4 regions of the Cellulomonas sp. P1_C4 genome follow, and region 4 is predicted to be linked to each of the others. Evidence: riboswitches for the same ligand, from Rfam matches in the RefSeq annotation. Region 4 holds a riboswitch; each other region holds the start of a gene.
What was found. A riboswitch is a leader RNA that binds a small molecule or an ion and turns the genes downstream of it on or off. The one in region 4 is predicted to bind S-adenosylmethionine.

Region 1 (3,819 bases), on a different contig from region 4:
ACGGGCACTCGCGGGCCGCGGTGCTCGCGGAGGTCCTCGTAGCGCGGAGCCAGCTCGACGTCCATCTGGTCGCGCAGGCGACCTGCATGGGGGTGCGTCCACGGCACGACGGTCAGCGTGACGTCCCCGGTGGCTGTGGTCGTCGTCATCGCAGCGGGAACCCCTGCGCCTGGAGGGCCGACCGCAGCTGGTCGCGGCCGTTGAGCGCGGCGGGCCCGGAGAGCCGGGCGAGCACCCGCTCGACCCACGAGTGGGACAGCCCCTCCTCGGCGTAGAAGTCGCCGATGCGGCCCTCGTAGGCGGCGACGGCGTCGGCGTGCTCGGCGTCGTCGTACGTCTCGTGGTGCAGCACCGCGGACTGGGGCAGGCGGGGCTTGATGCGGGCGTTCTCCGTGAGGTCCGGCCGCCCGACCACCAGGCCGAACGCGGCGAACACGTGCTGCGGCAGGTGCAGCACCTCCGCGACCTGCGCGGGACGGTTGCGGAGCGCGCCGATGTACACGGTGCCGAGGCCGAGCGACTCGGCGGCGAGCACGGCGTTCTGCGCGGCCAKGGCGGCGTCGACGAATCCGACGACCGCGGTCTCGAGGTAGGCCGCGCCGTCGGTCGGGGCCTCGTGCGCGGCCGCGATGGCGTGCGCGCGTCCGAGGTCGACCAGCCAGACGAGCAGCAGCGGGGCCTGGGTGATGTGGGCCTGATCGCCCGCGAGCGCCGCCAGGACGGCCCGGCGCGCGTCGTCGCGGACCGCCACGACGCTCCACAGCTGCAGGTTCGAGCTGGTGGCGGCGGACTGCGCGGCGGCCACGACGGCGGCGAGCTCGGCGTCGGTGACCTGGTCGGGCAGGTAGCGGCGCACGGACCGGTGGGCGAGCTGGAGCTCGATGACGTCCKAGGTCGCGACCTCGGCGGGTGCGGCACCGCCGTAGCGCGCGGCGACGGAGGACGGGAGGAGATCGACGGACAAGACGGTGCTCCGGGGTGTCGGACGTTTGCCCGCCGTGATCCGGCGGGCCGGGTCTTGCTCGGGAGCACCCCACGTCACCGAGGGTTGCTGCTCCGCCTGCCGAGCCAGACGGCGGAGCTCCTGACCTGCGCAGGAGGGTCGACTGCGCGTCGGGCGATGTCAACGATCGGGACAGCCTTCTCACATCCCGGTACACGGAAACCGGTGGCGGCCCATGAGACGACGCGGGGCCGGACGGGCGAACGCGTCTCGACGTGACGGGATTGAGACGGCGTGTCCACCTGGTGAGAAGGCGCGCGAGATCGTTGACGGGGCCACACGGCGTGCCTACTTTCGCCGCGGTCTCGAGCCCCGACGACAAGCCCTGGCTGGTCGGGCAGCAACCCTTCGCGTGACGGGGTGCTCCAGGTGACTACCCGGCACGGCACCCGCCGTGCAAGCACAGATGCGCCGGACCACTCCGGCAGGACGAGGACGATCAATGCGCGCCATCCCCCGGGCCGGGACATGAACCGCTACATCGGAGCCCGCCTCGCGCAGGCGCTCCTGGTGCTGTGGGCCGCCTACACGGTCTCGTTCGTCGTGCTCTACGCGCTGCCGGGCGACCCGGTCTCGCTGATGTACGGCAGCGAGTCGTCCGACGTGTCCCCCGAGCAGCTGGACGCGCTCCGGGCGCAGTACGGGCTCGACCAGCCCCTGCCGGTCCAGTACGTGACGCGGCTCGGCGCCGTCCTGCGCGGCGACCTCGGCACGTCGGTGGTCCTGCACCGCCCGGTGACCGGCCTGATCGCCGAGGCCATCCCGCCCACGGCGGCCATCGCCGTCGCCGCCTTCGTGCTCGCCCTCCTCCTCGGCGGCGGTCTGGCGATCGTGGCGACGCTGGTGCGCAGCCGCGGACTGTCGAACGCCCTGCTCGGGCTGCCCCCGCTCGGCGTGGCCATCCCGTCGTTCTGGTTCGGCCTGATGCTCGTGCAGTGGTTCTCGTTCGCGAACCCGATCTTCCCCGCGGTCGGCAACAAGGGCTTCGCCTCGATCGTGCTCCCCGCGGTGACGCTTGCGGTGCCGACGGCCGCGCTCATCGCGCAGATGCTCTCGCGGTCCCTGCGGCACAGCCTCGGCCAGCCGTACGTCGACACCGCGCGCGCCAAGGGCGCCGGAGCCACCCGCGTACACTTCCGGCACGCCCTGCGCAACGCCTCCCTGCCGGCGCTCACCGTGATCGGCCTGGTGATCGGGGAGCTGCTCGCCGGCGCCGTCGTCACCGAGACCGTGTTCTCGCGCGCCGGGATCGGCCGGCTCACGGCCACGTCGGTCAGCGCCCAGGACATCCCCGTGGTCCAGGGCATCGTGCTGTTCGCCGCGGCGGTCTTCGTGCTGGTCAACCTCGTGGTCGACCTGCTGTACCCGCTGCTGGACCCCCGGATCGCGCGGCGCACGCGGCCGACGAAGGTCTCGGTCCCGACCGAGGTCGAGGCCGACGACGTCGCGCCGGCCCGCCGGCCCGTGACGGCGGGGGTGTGAGATGACCGACCTCCTGAACGAGAAGCTGGCGCCCGACGACTTCGCGGCCACCTCGCCCGACCGCCTCGCGGACGCCCTGCGCGACCGCCAGGACGCGGCGACGCCGGGCCGGTTCGCCTGGCTGGGCGATCTCGCCCGCAAGCCCGGGCTGCTGCTCGCGATCGCCTGGCTCGCACTCCTGCTCGTCGCCGCGTTCGTGCCCCAGGTGCTCGCTCCCGGCGACCCGCTCACCGGCGTGCCCGCCGACAAGCTGCAGGCCCCGTCGGCCGCGCACTGGTTCGGCACCGACCAGCTGGGCCGCGACCTGTACACGCGGGTGGTGCACGGCACGCACCTGACCCTCGAGGCCGCGCTCGTCGCGGTCGGCGTCGGGCTTCTCGTCGGCGCGCTCGTGGGCCTGCTCGCCGGGTTCGTCGGCGGCCTGTTCGACGACATCGTCATGCGCGCGGTCGACGTGCTCCTGTCGATCCCGGCCCTGCTCCTCTCGCTCGCGCTCATCACCGCGCTCGGCTTCGGCACGGTCAAGGTCGCGATCGCCGTCGGCCTGGCCAGCGTCGCCACCGTCGCGCGCATCATGCGCTCCGAGGTGCTGCGCGTCCGGTCGTCGGTGTACGTCGAGGCCGCGCACGCGGGCGGCAGCCGCTGGTGGTCCGTCCTGTTCCGCCACGTGCTGCCCAACGCGGCGGGTCCGGTGGTGGTCCTGGCCGCCCTGCAGCTCGGGGCCGCGATCCTGGCGGTGTCCGCTCTGAGCTTCCTCGGCTACGGCGCCCCACCGCCCGCGCCCGAGTGGGGAGCGCTCGTCTCCGGGGGTCGCGACTACCTGCGGACGTCCTGGTGGCTGACCACCCTGCCCGGCCTGACCATCGCCATCAGCGTGCTCGCCGCCGGCCGCATCTCCCGCGCGGTCGACCATCCCGACGGAGGTGCCGCATGAGCGAGCGTCTGCTCACCATCACCGACCTCGCCGTCGCCTACAAGGCCCGCCGCGGCACGGTCCGCGCGGTCCGGGACGTGTCCCTTCACGTCGACGCGGGCGAGACCGTCGCCGTCGTGGGCGAGTCCGGCTCCGGGAAGTCGACCACCGCGGCAGCCGTCGTGCGGCTGCTCGCCCCCGCCGCCGTCATCGACCACGGCAGCATCGACCTGCTGGGGCACGACATGGCCCGCGCCTCGCAGCGCGAGCTGCGCACGGTCCGCGGGCTCCTCGTCGGCCTGGTGCCGCAGGACCCGACCGTGTCGCTCAACCCCGTCACCCGCGTGGGCGAGCAGGTGGCCGAGGTGCTGCGCATCCACGGCCTCGCCGACCGCAAGAACGCCGCGATCGAGGCCGTCGA
Region 2 (3,819 bases), on a different contig from region 4:
GCCGCGACGACCGGGACGATGATCCGTCCGCGGCGCCCGAGCAGCGGCCAGAGCAGCAGGGTCAGGGTCAGCGCCACCGCGGCCGTGTTCGTCGCGTGGCCCGACGGGAAGCTGGAGCCGGGCGCGTGCTCGAGGGCGTCCTGCACCACCGGTCGCGTCCGTTGCACCAGGCCCTTCGCGCCGAGCTGCACCGCCCACGCGGCCATGATCGTGAGGAACGCCCACAGCGCCCGGGTGGTCAGGCCGTGGCGCCGCCACACCCAGAGGCAGACCAGGGTCGCCGCGAGATTCACCCACTTCGCCTGGAAGAGCCCTTGCCACACGACCAGCGCGTGCTGGAGCTCCGGGTGCGCGCGCGTGAACGACGTGGCGCCCTCGATGGCCTGCCGGTCGAGGCGCAGGACGTCCTCCACCTGGGCGCGCACCACGTAGGCGAGCACGGCGACGGGCACCGTGAACGCGATCGCGAACGCCCCGGCACGCAGCAGCGCGCGGCGACGGAGCGGCAGGGGACGCATTCCCGGAGGTTAGGTGCGTCGGAGCCCCGGCGCGCGCCGAGAGCCTCAGCCGACGATGGTGACGACCGTCCCGGCGGGTGCCTGCCACAGCAGGTCGAGCACGTCGTCCGCCACCCGGACACAGCCGTTGGAGACCGCCCCCGTGCCGCGCAGCGTGGTCGTGTGGATCGCGGTCGCCGAGGTGCCCGTCACCTTGTCGTAGTCGTCCATCGTCTCGCTCTGCGTCGAGAGCAGCAGGACGCGCGGAGTGGTCGTGCCCGGCTCCAGCCATCGGGTGCCGACGAGGAACCCGGGCACGTGCGGGGTCGGCTTGTCCGGGCTGCCGGTCGCCTTGACCGGGAAGACCCGCGTGGACGCGCCGTCGTCGACCGTGATCGTCTGCGCGGCCGTGTCCACCTGGACGGTCCAGCCGGTCCCGGCGGCCTCGGTGTCGGCGGCGTCGATCCACGCACTGCGGTCGTTCACCTGCGCGGCGTCCTGGCTGGGAAGCGCGCCGCGGGTGGCGAGCATGACGCGCAGCCACCGGCCGCGCTGGTCGATCACCGGCAGCGTGGTGCGGACCTGGAGGGTCAGCGCGGGCACGACGCCGACGGCGGCGCCCGCGGGTGCCACCCGTGCGGCGGTGTCGCGCACGACGACGACGGTCTGCCAGCGGCCCAGCGACGGGTCGTCGTTGGCGCGCTGCGGGAGCCCGTCCGTGCCGGGCAGGCCGGCGACGACGTGCAGGGGGTCGGTGACCGGCAGCGCGGCGAGGTCGGCCGGCGGCGGCGCGGGGACCGCGGGAGCGGCGGCCTTGGCCACGGCGACCGGAGCGGCGACCACCACGGGTGCCGGTGGCGGCACGTCTGTCGGGCCCGAGCACGCCCCGGTCAGCACGAGAACCGCGGTCGCGACGAGGGCGGCGACCTTCGTGCGTGCCACGCCCCACCTCCGCCCGGGGACAGCCGACGACGTCCCGAGAAGTCATCGTGCGCCTGCCGCGCACGATCCGGCAAAGCGACCGACTGTCGGACATTCCATCTCACGATGTGGTCCGATGTTTGACGCCCCCGCGGTCCCTGTCTAAATTCCCTACCAATAAGGTCAAGATTTCCAGTGCGAAGCCCCGGCTAGCTGGATGGCAACCCTCCGCATGGTGGGGTGCCCCGGGTGAGGACCTGGTCACGGCGGGATCTGTCCCGCCGTCGACAACATGCGAGCCCCGGCAACCGCCGGGACGAAGGGACGGACCATGGACGCGACCGGGGCCACCACCCGTTCGATGCTGACGCGTTCCTGTCCGGCCCTCTGTCGCCGCTGACGCGCTGACCCACCCTCCGCACGCCCCGCGACCGGGGCGTGCGACGCGTACCCCCGAAGCGCCGCTGCGCTCGGCGAGGAGCGCGCGCCCTCTTCCCGCCTGAACGAACGGACCCCCCGTGCCTGCCTCGACCCGCCACGCCCACCTCGGCATCGACCTCAGCGACACCGGCGCCCACGCCGCCGCCTGGCGCGACCACGGCTCCCAGGGCCAGCGGCTGTTCGACGCCGCCCGCCTGCTCGAGCTGGTCGCCGTCGCCCAGCGCGGCGCCCTCGACTTCGTGGTCTTCGACGACGGTTTCGCGCTGCACCCGAGCCGGAACACGGCCCTGCAGGGCCGGCTCGACGCCGCCCTCGTCGCCGCCCGACTCGCCCKGCGCACCTCCGGGATCGGCCTCGTCTCGACCGTCGGCACCACGCACACCGCGCCGGCGCACGTCGCCAAGGCCATCGCAACCATCGACCACGCGAGCCACGGACGCGCCGGCTGGCAGGTCGGCTGGGACACCCGGATCGACGACGTGCCGACGGCCGGCCCGCGCTCGACGTCGGTCGAGCTGTCGGCAGTGGGGAGCGCGGCGGAGGCTGTCGGGGTCGTCGAGCGCCACTGGGACCGGTGGGACGAGAGCGCYCCCGTGCGGCCCCGGTTCGTCGCCCACGACGGCGTGCACTTCGCGTCGAAGCCGTCCACCGCCGCCGGGCGCCCCCCGCAGGGCCGGCCGCCGGTCGTCGTGCGTGCCGACTCGACCGCCGCCCTCGACCTGGCGGGTCGGCACGCCGACGTCGTGCGCGTCCGGGCCACGGGTCCGGACGACGCCGCGCMGGCCCGGCTCCGCGTGCTGGCCGCGGTCGCCGCGGCGGGTCGCGACCGCCGCGACGTGCGCGTCCTGGTCGACGTGCACCTCGTCGTCGGCCCGGACCGGGCGAGCGCGGTGGCCCGGCACGAGATGCTCGCCGAGCTCGAGGGCGTCGACACCGGGACCCTGTCGTTCGTCGGCACCACCGCGGGCTTTGCCGAGCTCGTCTCCACCTGGGTGGACGACGAGATCGCCGACGGGTTCGTCGTGCGGCCCTCGTCGGTGCACACCGACCTGCCCGCCCTCGTCGACGGCGTCGTGCCGCTGCTGCGCGCCGCCGACCGGTTCCGCGCCGGCTACCCCGGCACCTCGCTGCGCGACACCCTCGGGCTCCCGCTCGCCGCCGCCAGCTACGCCGCGACGGCCTGACATGACGACGACCACGACGAGCGCACAGCTCACCGTCGCCTCGTTCGGCCTGCTGGATGAGGCCGTGCGACCGATGCTCGACGAGCTCGCGCACGAGTACTCGTCGCGCTACGGCGACCGCTTCGGCGTCGACGCGCTGCGCCAGGAGCTCGAGCGCTACCCGGCACCCCAGTTCGCCGCCCCGGACGGTGCGCTGATCCTGCTGCTCGAGGACGGCGAGGCGGTCGCGGGCGGTGCCTTCCGGCTGCGCGCCGAGCCCGAGCTGGGGGACGCCGCGCGGCTGACCCGGCCGGGGACGCGTGACGCCGACGGTCTGCCGACCGTCCGCACCGCCGAGTACAAGCGGATCTGGACCCACTCGGCACACCGCCGCCGCGGCCTGTCCCGGCGGGTGCTCGCGGAGCTCGAGACGCGAGCCGTCGAAGCCGGCTACCAGCGGCTGTACCTGACCACCGGCCCGCGCCAGCCGGAGGCCGCGGCGCTCTACCTGGCCACCGGGTTCACCCCGCTGTTCGACACCGCCGCGGACCCCGAGGACATCGGGCCGCTCGCGTTCGAGAAGTGGCTCTGTACGGACCCGCCCCCGTCCCGTCCGTCCCTCACAGCCTCGGAGTGACCGTGTCCACCGCCTATCTGCACCAGGACGAGTCCCTCGTCCTGTCCCCGCCGCCTGCCCGCCCGCCGGCCGACGAGCCCCGAGTGTTCGCCGCCCGCCACCCCGGCCGCTGGATCGCCACCGCGATCGTGGCCGTCCTGCTCGCGATGGTCATCAACTC
Region 3 (3,819 bases), on a different contig from region 4:
TCATCTCGAGCGGCAGGTCGTCGCCGCGGCCGCGGGCCACGGTCGAGTAGCCCGCCAGGTCGAGGGCGCCGTCGGCGCCGACGACGTCCGCGAAGCGGGCCGGCACGGCACCCACCACGGCGGTCGCGTCGAGCACGTGGTCGTAGAAGGAGAACGCGCTCGGGATGGCCGGCACGTCGGTGGCCAGGCCCAGCTCGGCCAGGCGCGTGCGCGTGCGCTTGCGCAGGCCGGCGGCGGTCGCCTCGACCTCCTCGGCCGTCGTGCGACCGGCCCAGAACGCCTCGAGGGCCTTCTTGAGCTCGCGGCGCGGGCCGATGCGCGGGTAACCGAGCACGGAGCTGGCGGGGAAGTTCGGAGTGCTCATTGCTTTCTCAGTCCCTCGGGGGTCGGGCGGGTGCCGTGTCCTGCGGCCATCCGGCCAGGTCGGGAGCTGTCCGAGCTCCGCCGTCGAGGTGTGCACCCTCGAGCAGGTCAAGTGCGGCATGGTGCTGGTTGAACGTGTACAGGTGGACGCCGGGTGCTCCGCCGTCCAGGACGCCGTTGACCAGGTCGACGCTCGCGCGGATCCCCCGGCGGTGGCGGTCGAGCTCGTCGTCGGCGGAGCCCAGCAGGTCCAGGAGCTTGTCCGGCACCGGGACGCCGGTCAGCTCCTGCACCCGCAGCAGGCGGGCCGGGTCCGTGGTCGGGATGATGCCCGGGATGATCGGGATGGTCACGCCGGCCTCACGGGCCTCGGCCACGATACCCAGGTAGTCGTCCGCGTCGAAGAACACCTGCGTGATCGCGAAGTCGGCGCCGGCCTGCTGCTTGGCCAAGAGCGAGGCGACGTCCTGAGCGCGCGTGCCGCCGGTGGCGTGGTTGCCGCGGGGGAACGCCGCGACCGCGACGGACAGCGGGCGCACCCTCGCCCGGACCGCTTGCGACGGGCTGTCCGCGCAGCGCTGGGCCTCGATGTCGCGCAGCAGCTCGACCAGCTCGCCGGCCGTCTGCAGACCGTCGGGGTGGGCCGCCCAGTCGCTCTGCTCGGTGGGCGGGTCACCGCGCAACGCGAGGAACGACCGCAGGCCCTCGTCGAGGAACTCCCCGACGATCTCCGTGATCTCCGCGCGCGACGTGCCGACGCAGGTCAGGTGCGCGATCGGGTTGAGCGTCGTCTCGCGCAGCAGCCGGCGGACCAGCGCGCGCGTGGTGACGCGGGTCTTGCCCGACGCGCCGTAGGTGACGGACACGAAGTCCGGGTGGACGGACTCGAGCGCCTGGATGGTCGCCCAGAGTCGGGGTGCCGCATCGGGGTTCCGCGGCGGAAAGAGCTCGAAGGAGATCGTCGGGCGGTCGTTCGCGGTCTGCGGGCGGGCCGCCGGCGCGGCGTGCAGGCCGGGCGTGCGCGGTTCCACGGCGGCCGCGCTCACGGCGCGACCGGTCCGGTCGTCGGCACCGGTGCGGTGCGGGGACACGTGGTCTGCGGGGACATTGCTCACTCCATCGTCCCTGGCGGAAGCACCCACACCCTCGGCGGGGAGGGGGGTTGCTGCGGCGTCGTCGAGCCAGGTCTCTCGGCCGCTCTGGATGGTAGGCGCGATGCTAGACCGGCGATCACATGCTGGGCAACCTTGCTCGACCTGTGAGACGTGAGTGTCCGGCGCCGTCCAACCGGCGAGGAGCGGCGCGTGCGCGGGTGGCTTGAGCCTCCTCAGTGCGGGCGGCGAGGGAACAGGTTCCCCGACTGCATGCGGCTCCGCTGCGACGGCACGTCGAACCACGACGTCGGGGATCCGGCGGGGACGGACAGCAGCCCGTCCTGCACCGCGGCGAGGGTCCGGGCGTCGGGGGCGACGTTGTCCGCGAGAGCCTCCGCCGCCGCGCGCTCGGCATCGCGCCGTGCGTCGTCGTCGGGCATCTCCGTCATAGGCCCGCACTGTAGTCCGCGTCACACCCGGTTCCGAGAGCTGCACAGCAGCGTCACCCGGCAGGAGTAGCGCTCACTCCGACGGGTGAGGCGCGCCGGCCGACGGGCACGTGGCGAGGTGGTCGTCGACGACTCCGCAGGCCTGCATGGCGGCGTACGCGGTGACGGGACCGACGAACCGGAAGCCGAGCGACTTGAGCTGCGTGGCGAGCGCGCGGGACTCGGGCGTCTGCGCCGGGACGTCGGCCCAGGTCACGGGCCGGACGTGGGCGGTCCGGTCGGGTGCGTGCGACCACAGGACCTGCTCCAGGGTGCCGCCGGCGGCGTGCAGCTCCCGCAGTGCGCGCCCGTTGGCGATGGTGGCCTCGATCTTGGCGCGGTTGCGCACGATGCCCGCGTCGCCCATGAGTCGCGCGACGTCCTCGTCGCCGAACTCCGCGACGACCTCCGGGTCGAACCCGGCGAACGCCGCGCGGAAGGCCGGCCGCTTGCGCAGCACGGTGATCCAGGCGAGGCCGGACTGGAAGCCCTCGAGCGCGAACCGCTCGAAGAGCGCGTGCTCGTCGTGGACGGGCACGCCCCACTCCTCGTCGTGGTACTGCTCGTAGAGCGGGTTGCCGTCGCCGAAGCAGCGGCCGGTGCGCGGGACGTCTTGCGAGGTCATGCGTCGAGTCTGCCCGGGACCGCCGACACCGACGCCGGCCCTCTGTGCGTGTCGGGGGCTGTGGGCGGCTCAGGCCGTCGGGGTCGCGAGCGCGATGAGGCGCTCGATGCCGTCGAGGATGAGGATGGTCCCGAAGTCGAGGCTCTCGCCGTCGTCGGCGCGGTCGTCCGGACCGAACGAGAACGCGCCCTCGTCGACCGCCCTCAGCAGCGCGGGGTGCGCGGACGGCGACGCCAGGACGCCGAGGAGGGCGCCCAGGTCGGGGGACTCGTCGGCGCCGTCCGCCGCACCCACGGCCGCCGTGCGCCGGCTGTCGGTCAGCTCCTCGGTGACGCGCAGCTGGTCCAGGGCGTGCGTGGCCAGCAGACCGATCGCGCCCACCTTCTGCCGCTCGGACAAGGGCGTGTCCTCGAGGGCGGACAGCATCCCCTCCATCCACGCGAGCCGGCCGGGACCCACCGCGTGCAGCACGGTGGTCGTGCGCGCCAGCCACGGGTGCGCGCGCAGGATCGGCCGCTGGATGGCGAGGATCAGCTCGAGCCGCTCGCGCCAACCGCCGACCTCCGGCCCGAGGACGGGCGGGCGCCCGGCGGCACGGTCGGACATGAGGGCCAGCACCTCGTCCTTGGAGGACACGTACCGGTAGAGCGACATCGTCGTGAAGCCGAGGGACTCGGCAAGCCGGGCCATGGAGACGGCGTCGATGCCCTCGGCGTCCGCCAGAGCGATCCCCGCATCGGCGATCTGCTCGAGCGTGAGGCTGGGGCGCGGACCCGGCCGACCCTCGACCGGCGTGCGCCACAGCACGGCGATGCCGGGGGGCAGCTCCACCGGCGGGCCCTCGGCCCCCGCCACGCGCACGGCCTGGCGTCGGGCCTTCTCGGCCGCGCGGGCCGCCTGCTGCTGGGCCAGGGCTGCCGCGCGCTGGGCCTTCTCGGCCTCGCGGAGCTGCCGCGCGGCCTCCTTGACCGCCTGCTGCGCCTCGCGCTCGCGCTCGTTGCGCAGCCGCTCGGCCTCCTTGGCCAGGTCCTGCTCGGCCCTCAGGCGCTCGCGCTCGAGCCGTTCGGCGTCCTTGCGGGAGCGCTCGGCCTCCTTCTGCGCGGCGCGCTCGGCGTCGCGGTCGGCCTTCTCCAGCTCGCGGCGCAGCCGGTCCGCCTCCTTGGCCTCGGCGCGCTCGGCCTTCTCGCGGTCGCGGCGCAGCGCCTCGGCCGCACGCGTCTCGTCGTCGTTGTCCACGACACCTCCTTGA
Region 4 (3,819 bases):
CTGCCTCCTCTTCGCCGGTCACGCGGCTCCCGGATGCAGTCGGGATCGTGAGGTCGTGGGTTTTCGACGAAGTCGTGCCTCGCGACTCACGAATTCGTCGCACACTCGCGAGCTCGCCGGCGGATCGGCCCTGGTCAGGTCAGGTCCGCCGCGGGTGCTCGGCGTCCTTCGCTCCGGCGAAGACGGCCGACGCGATGATGCTGAAGACGATCCCCCAGGTGGTCAGTCCGGCGTAGATGCAGGCCGTGCCGACCGCGATGAACAGCGCCGTCTGCGCCACGACGCGGGGCCCGCGCCGGAGCCGGTGCCGTGAGGTCGGTGCCATCCACCGGGCCCAGATCGCGATGGCCACGGCGGGAAGCAGCACCGCGAGCGTGATCGACGTCGGCGAGCTCGTCCCGAGGCGCCACCCGGCCACCGCCAGCAGCCCGATCATCACGAGCTCGCAGAGGAACGCGAGCACCCCGAGCAGCCCGACGGCGGGCCCGGCGGCGGGCGGCGTGGTCACGGCACCATCCTGTCGGCCGATCGACGACGAGTTCGGCAGCTCACCGAACGTCACCTCGACGTGCCGCTCTGGCGGCGGGGTGACGTTCTCGACCCGGCGGGACTGACAGTCAGTCGTCTAGGGCCGGTCCGCAAGCGGCCGCGGCCGTCGCGGCCAGGTGGTCCAAGCCGTGCACGGCGAGCAGCGGGCGGGTGTCCTCGACCACGGCCCAGCAGCCGTCGATCACCTCGTAGCGGACGCGCGGGCCCGTGGCGAGGTACTCGGTGAGGGCCACGACCAGACGGTCGACCGCCTCGCTCGTCGTGCCGACGCCCACCGAGGCCCGGATGGCCCCGCCCGACGCGCCGAGGTGCGCAAGGAGCGGGTGGGCGCAGAACCGGCCGTCGCGCACGCCGATGCCGTGCTCGGCGGCGAGGTACGCGGCGACCAGGCCCGGGTCGTGGTCCGGCACGGTGAACGTGAGGACGCCGACGGGCGCGGCGGAGTCGGGCCAGATGCGCGCGATCTCGACGCCGTCGATGCCCGAGAGCCCCTCGACGAGGCGCGCCCGGAGGGCCTCCTCGTGCGCGGCGAGGGCGCCGGCGGGGAGGGCCGCCAGCTGGTCGCACGCCTCGGCCAGGGCGATCGCGCCGAGCACGTTGGGCGAACCCGCCTCGTGGCGCGCGGGCGCCGGCTGCCAGACCGTCCGATCGGCCCGCACGTCGCGCACCGCACCTCCCCCTGCGAGGTACGGAGTGCCCGTGTCGAGCCAGTCGCGGCGCCCGACCAGGGCACCCGCACCGAACGGCGCGTACGTCTTGTGGCCCGAGAACGCCACGTAGTCGGCGTCGGTCGCCGCCAACGAGAACCCGCGGTGCGGCACCAGCTGGGCACCGTCGACGGCCACCCGGGCGCCCTCGGCGTGGGCGAGCGCCACGACCTCGTCGATCGGCAGCGCCTCCCCCGTCACGTTGGACGCGCCCGTGATCGTGACCAGCGCGTACGGCTGGCGGGCGAGCTCGGTGCGCAGGGCGTCGAGCGTCGCGGCCACGGTGTGCTTGATGGGCAGGATCGTCGTGCGGTTGCCGTGGCGCTCCGACGACTGCACCCAGGGCAGCAGGTTGGCGTGGTGCTCGACGTCCAGCACGAGGACGCGACCGCCCTCCGGCACGACTCCCGCCAGGAGGTTGAGCGAGTCCGTGGTGTTGCGGGTGATGATCGCGACGTCGTCGGGACGCGCGTCGACGAACCGCGCGATGGTCTGGCGCGCGGACTCGTAGAGCGCGGTGGACACCTGCGACAGGTAGCCGGCACCACGGTGCACAGAGGCGTACAGCGGCAGCACCTCAGTCACGCGCGCCGCCACAGCCTCGAGGGCGGGGGCGCTGGCGGCGTAGTCGAGGTTGGCGTAGACGCGCTGGGTGCCGTCCACCAGCGGGACGGTGGTGGTGCCGCCGACGACCGGGAGCAGCGCGCTCACCTCGTCGACGGAGGCACACGAGGCGCGCTCGGCGATGATGGTCATGGAAGTCCTCCGACACGTTCCGGGGGAACACCTACGACAGGTGGAACCCCGCGCTTGCCGGGTCCCGGACGGGACACGGCCAGGTCGTCACCCGGGGCACCCCACCGCGGAGGAGGGTTGCCGGCCAGCGAGCCGGGGCTTGACGCTGGCGCTCATGACCTGCAACGAGGGTCGCGGCAGCCCGTAGCGCCTGTCAACGCACCGCGCGGTTCGTCTCGCCTGCCGGGACACCTTGTCCACTACTTGGAGCGATGGTGCCGCCGCGCGTAGCATCACCGGCACCATCCAGAGCGGCTGAGAGATCTGGCTCGACGACGCCGCAGCAACCCGCGGGCACCACGTGCTCGGCCGAGGGTGCTACCGCCAGGACCGATGAGACGAGGATCTGCATGAGCTACGCCGGCGACCTGACCCCCCAGCAGGCCTGGGACCTCCTCACGACCGACGAGACCGCCGTGCTCGTCGACGTGCGGACCGACGCCGAGTGGCGCTACGTCGGCATCCCCGACCCCGCCCAGATCGACGGTCGCTCCGCGCTGGTCGAGTGGGTGTCGTACCCGTCGGGACGGCCCAACCCGCAGTTCCTCAAGCAGCTGGCCGACGCCGGCGTCACGGCCGGGCGGCCCGTCGTCTTCCTGTGCCGCTCGGGCGTGCGCTCGATCGCCGCCGCGCAGGCCGCGACGTCGGCGGGACTGGGTCCGGCCTACAACGTGCTCGAGGGCTTCGAGGGCGACGTCGGCGCGGACGGCCACCGCGGCCACTCCGGCTGGCGTGCCGCCGGTCTGCCCTGGCGCCAGGCATGAGCCCCCGCCGCGTCCCCGGTCCCGGCGACTGGGACGACCGCCGCACCCCGCGCACCGACCTGCGCCCCGACACCCTCGCCGTGCGCGGCGGGCTGGTCCGCTCGCAGTTCCAGGAGACCTCCGAGGCGCTGTTCCTCACGCAGGGCTACGTCTACGACGCGGCCGCCGAGGCCGAGGCCGCGTTCGCCGGCGAGGCCGACCGCTTCCTCTACTCGCGCTACGGCAACCCCACGGTGTCCACGTTCGAGGAGCGCCTGCGCCTGCTCGAGGGCGCCGAGGCCGCGTACGCCACCGCGTCCGGCATGTCCGCCGTCTTCACGTCCCTCGCCGCGATCGTGCAGTCGGGGTCGCGCATCGTGTCCGCGCGGGCGCTCTTCGGGTCCACCGTCGTGATCTTCGAGGAGATCCTGGCCAAGTGGGGGGTGCGCACCGACTACGTCGACGGCCACGAGCTGTCGCAGTGGGAGGAGGCGCTGTCGACGCCGGCGGACGTGGTGTTCTTCGAGACGCCGTCCAACCCGATGCAGGACCTGGTCGACATCGGCGCGGTCAGCCGGCTCGCGCACGCCGCGGGCGCGACCGTGATCGTCGACAACGTCTTCGCCACGCCCGTGCTCTCCCGCCCGCTCGAGCTCGGCGCGGACGTCATCGTGTACTCCGCGACCAAGCACATCGACGGGCAGGGCCGCGTGCTCGGCGGCGCGATCCTGGGCACCGACGAGTACGTGCACGGTCCCGTGCAGACCCTGATCCGCAACACCGGCCCGTCGCTGTCGGCGTTCAACGCGTGGGTGCTGCTCAAGGGCCTGGAGACGCTGTCGCTGCGTGTGCGGCACCAGACGGCGTCGGCGCTGCAGGTGGCCACGTGGCTCGAGCAGCAGCCCGGCGTCTCGCTGGTCCGCTACCCGTACCTGCCCTCGCACCCGCAGCACGAGCTCGCGCTCGCGCAGCAGTCCGGCGGGGGCACCGTCGTGACGTTCAACCTCGCGGTGCCGGAGGGCGCG

Region 1: another riboswitch for S-adenosylmethionine. It lies ahead of AC1DYZ_RS19500 (nitroreductase family protein); the one in region 4 lies ahead of AC1DYZ_RS00775 (rhodanese-like domain-containing protein).
Region 2: another riboswitch for S-adenosylmethionine. It lies ahead of AC1DYZ_RS16550 (LLM class flavin-dependent oxidoreductase); the one in region 4 lies ahead of AC1DYZ_RS00775 (rhodanese-like domain-containing protein).
Region 3: another riboswitch for S-adenosylmethionine. It lies ahead of AC1DYZ_RS08485 (methylenetetrahydrofolate reductase); the one in region 4 lies ahead of AC1DYZ_RS00775 (rhodanese-like domain-containing protein).

What each region holds. Positions count from the first base shown of each region.
Region 1 covers NZ_JBFUAI010000034.1:9,636-13,454, reverse strand. The annotation lists gene AC1DYZ_RS19505 (GNAT family N-acetyltransferase) at 1-149, opposite strand, end outside; gene AC1DYZ_RS19500 (nitroreductase family protein) at 146-964, opposite strand; SAM riboswitch class IV at 981-1,090, opposite strand; SAM riboswitch class IV at 1,305-1,412, shown strand; gene AC1DYZ_RS19495 (ABC transporter permease) at 1,472-2,485, shown strand; gene AC1DYZ_RS19490 (ABC transporter permease) at 2,487-3,419, shown strand; gene AC1DYZ_RS19485 (dipeptide ABC transporter ATP-binding protein) at 3,416-3,819, shown strand, end outside.
Region 2 covers NZ_JBFUAI010000021.1:26,933-30,751, forward strand. The annotation lists gene AC1DYZ_RS16540 (phosphatase PAP2 family protein) at 1-518, opposite strand, end outside; gene AC1DYZ_RS16545 (L,D-transpeptidase family protein) at 564-1,439, opposite strand; SAM riboswitch class IV at 1,600-1,718, shown strand; gene AC1DYZ_RS16550 (LLM class flavin-dependent oxidoreductase) at 1,937-3,043, shown strand; gene AC1DYZ_RS16555 (GNAT family N-acetyltransferase) at 3,045-3,659, shown strand; gene AC1DYZ_RS16560 (amino acid ABC transporter permease) at 3,662-3,819, shown strand, end outside.
Region 3 covers NZ_JBFUAI010000008.1:158,689-162,507, forward strand. The annotation lists gene metE (5-methyltetrahydropteroyltriglutamate--homocysteine S-methyltransferase) at 1-364, opposite strand, end outside; gene AC1DYZ_RS08485 (methylenetetrahydrofolate reductase) at 372-1,409, opposite strand; SAM riboswitch class I at 1,477-1,573, opposite strand; gene AC1DYZ_RS08490 (hypothetical protein) at 1,691-1,906, opposite strand; gene AC1DYZ_RS08495 (DNA-3-methyladenine glycosylase I) at 1,980-2,570, opposite strand; gene AC1DYZ_RS08500 (TetR/AcrR family transcriptional regulator) at 2,640-3,806, opposite strand.
Region 4 covers NZ_JBFUAI010000001.1:169,547-173,365, reverse strand. The annotation lists gene AC1DYZ_RS00785 (YrdB family protein) at 140-508, opposite strand; gene AC1DYZ_RS00780 (aminotransferase class V-fold PLP-dependent enzyme) at 618-2,012, opposite strand; SAM riboswitch class IV at 2,058-2,172, opposite strand; SAM riboswitch class I at 2,291-2,391, shown strand; gene AC1DYZ_RS00775 (rhodanese-like domain-containing protein) at 2,402-2,815, shown strand; gene AC1DYZ_RS00770 (O-succinylhomoserine sulfhydrylase) at 2,812-3,819, shown strand, end outside.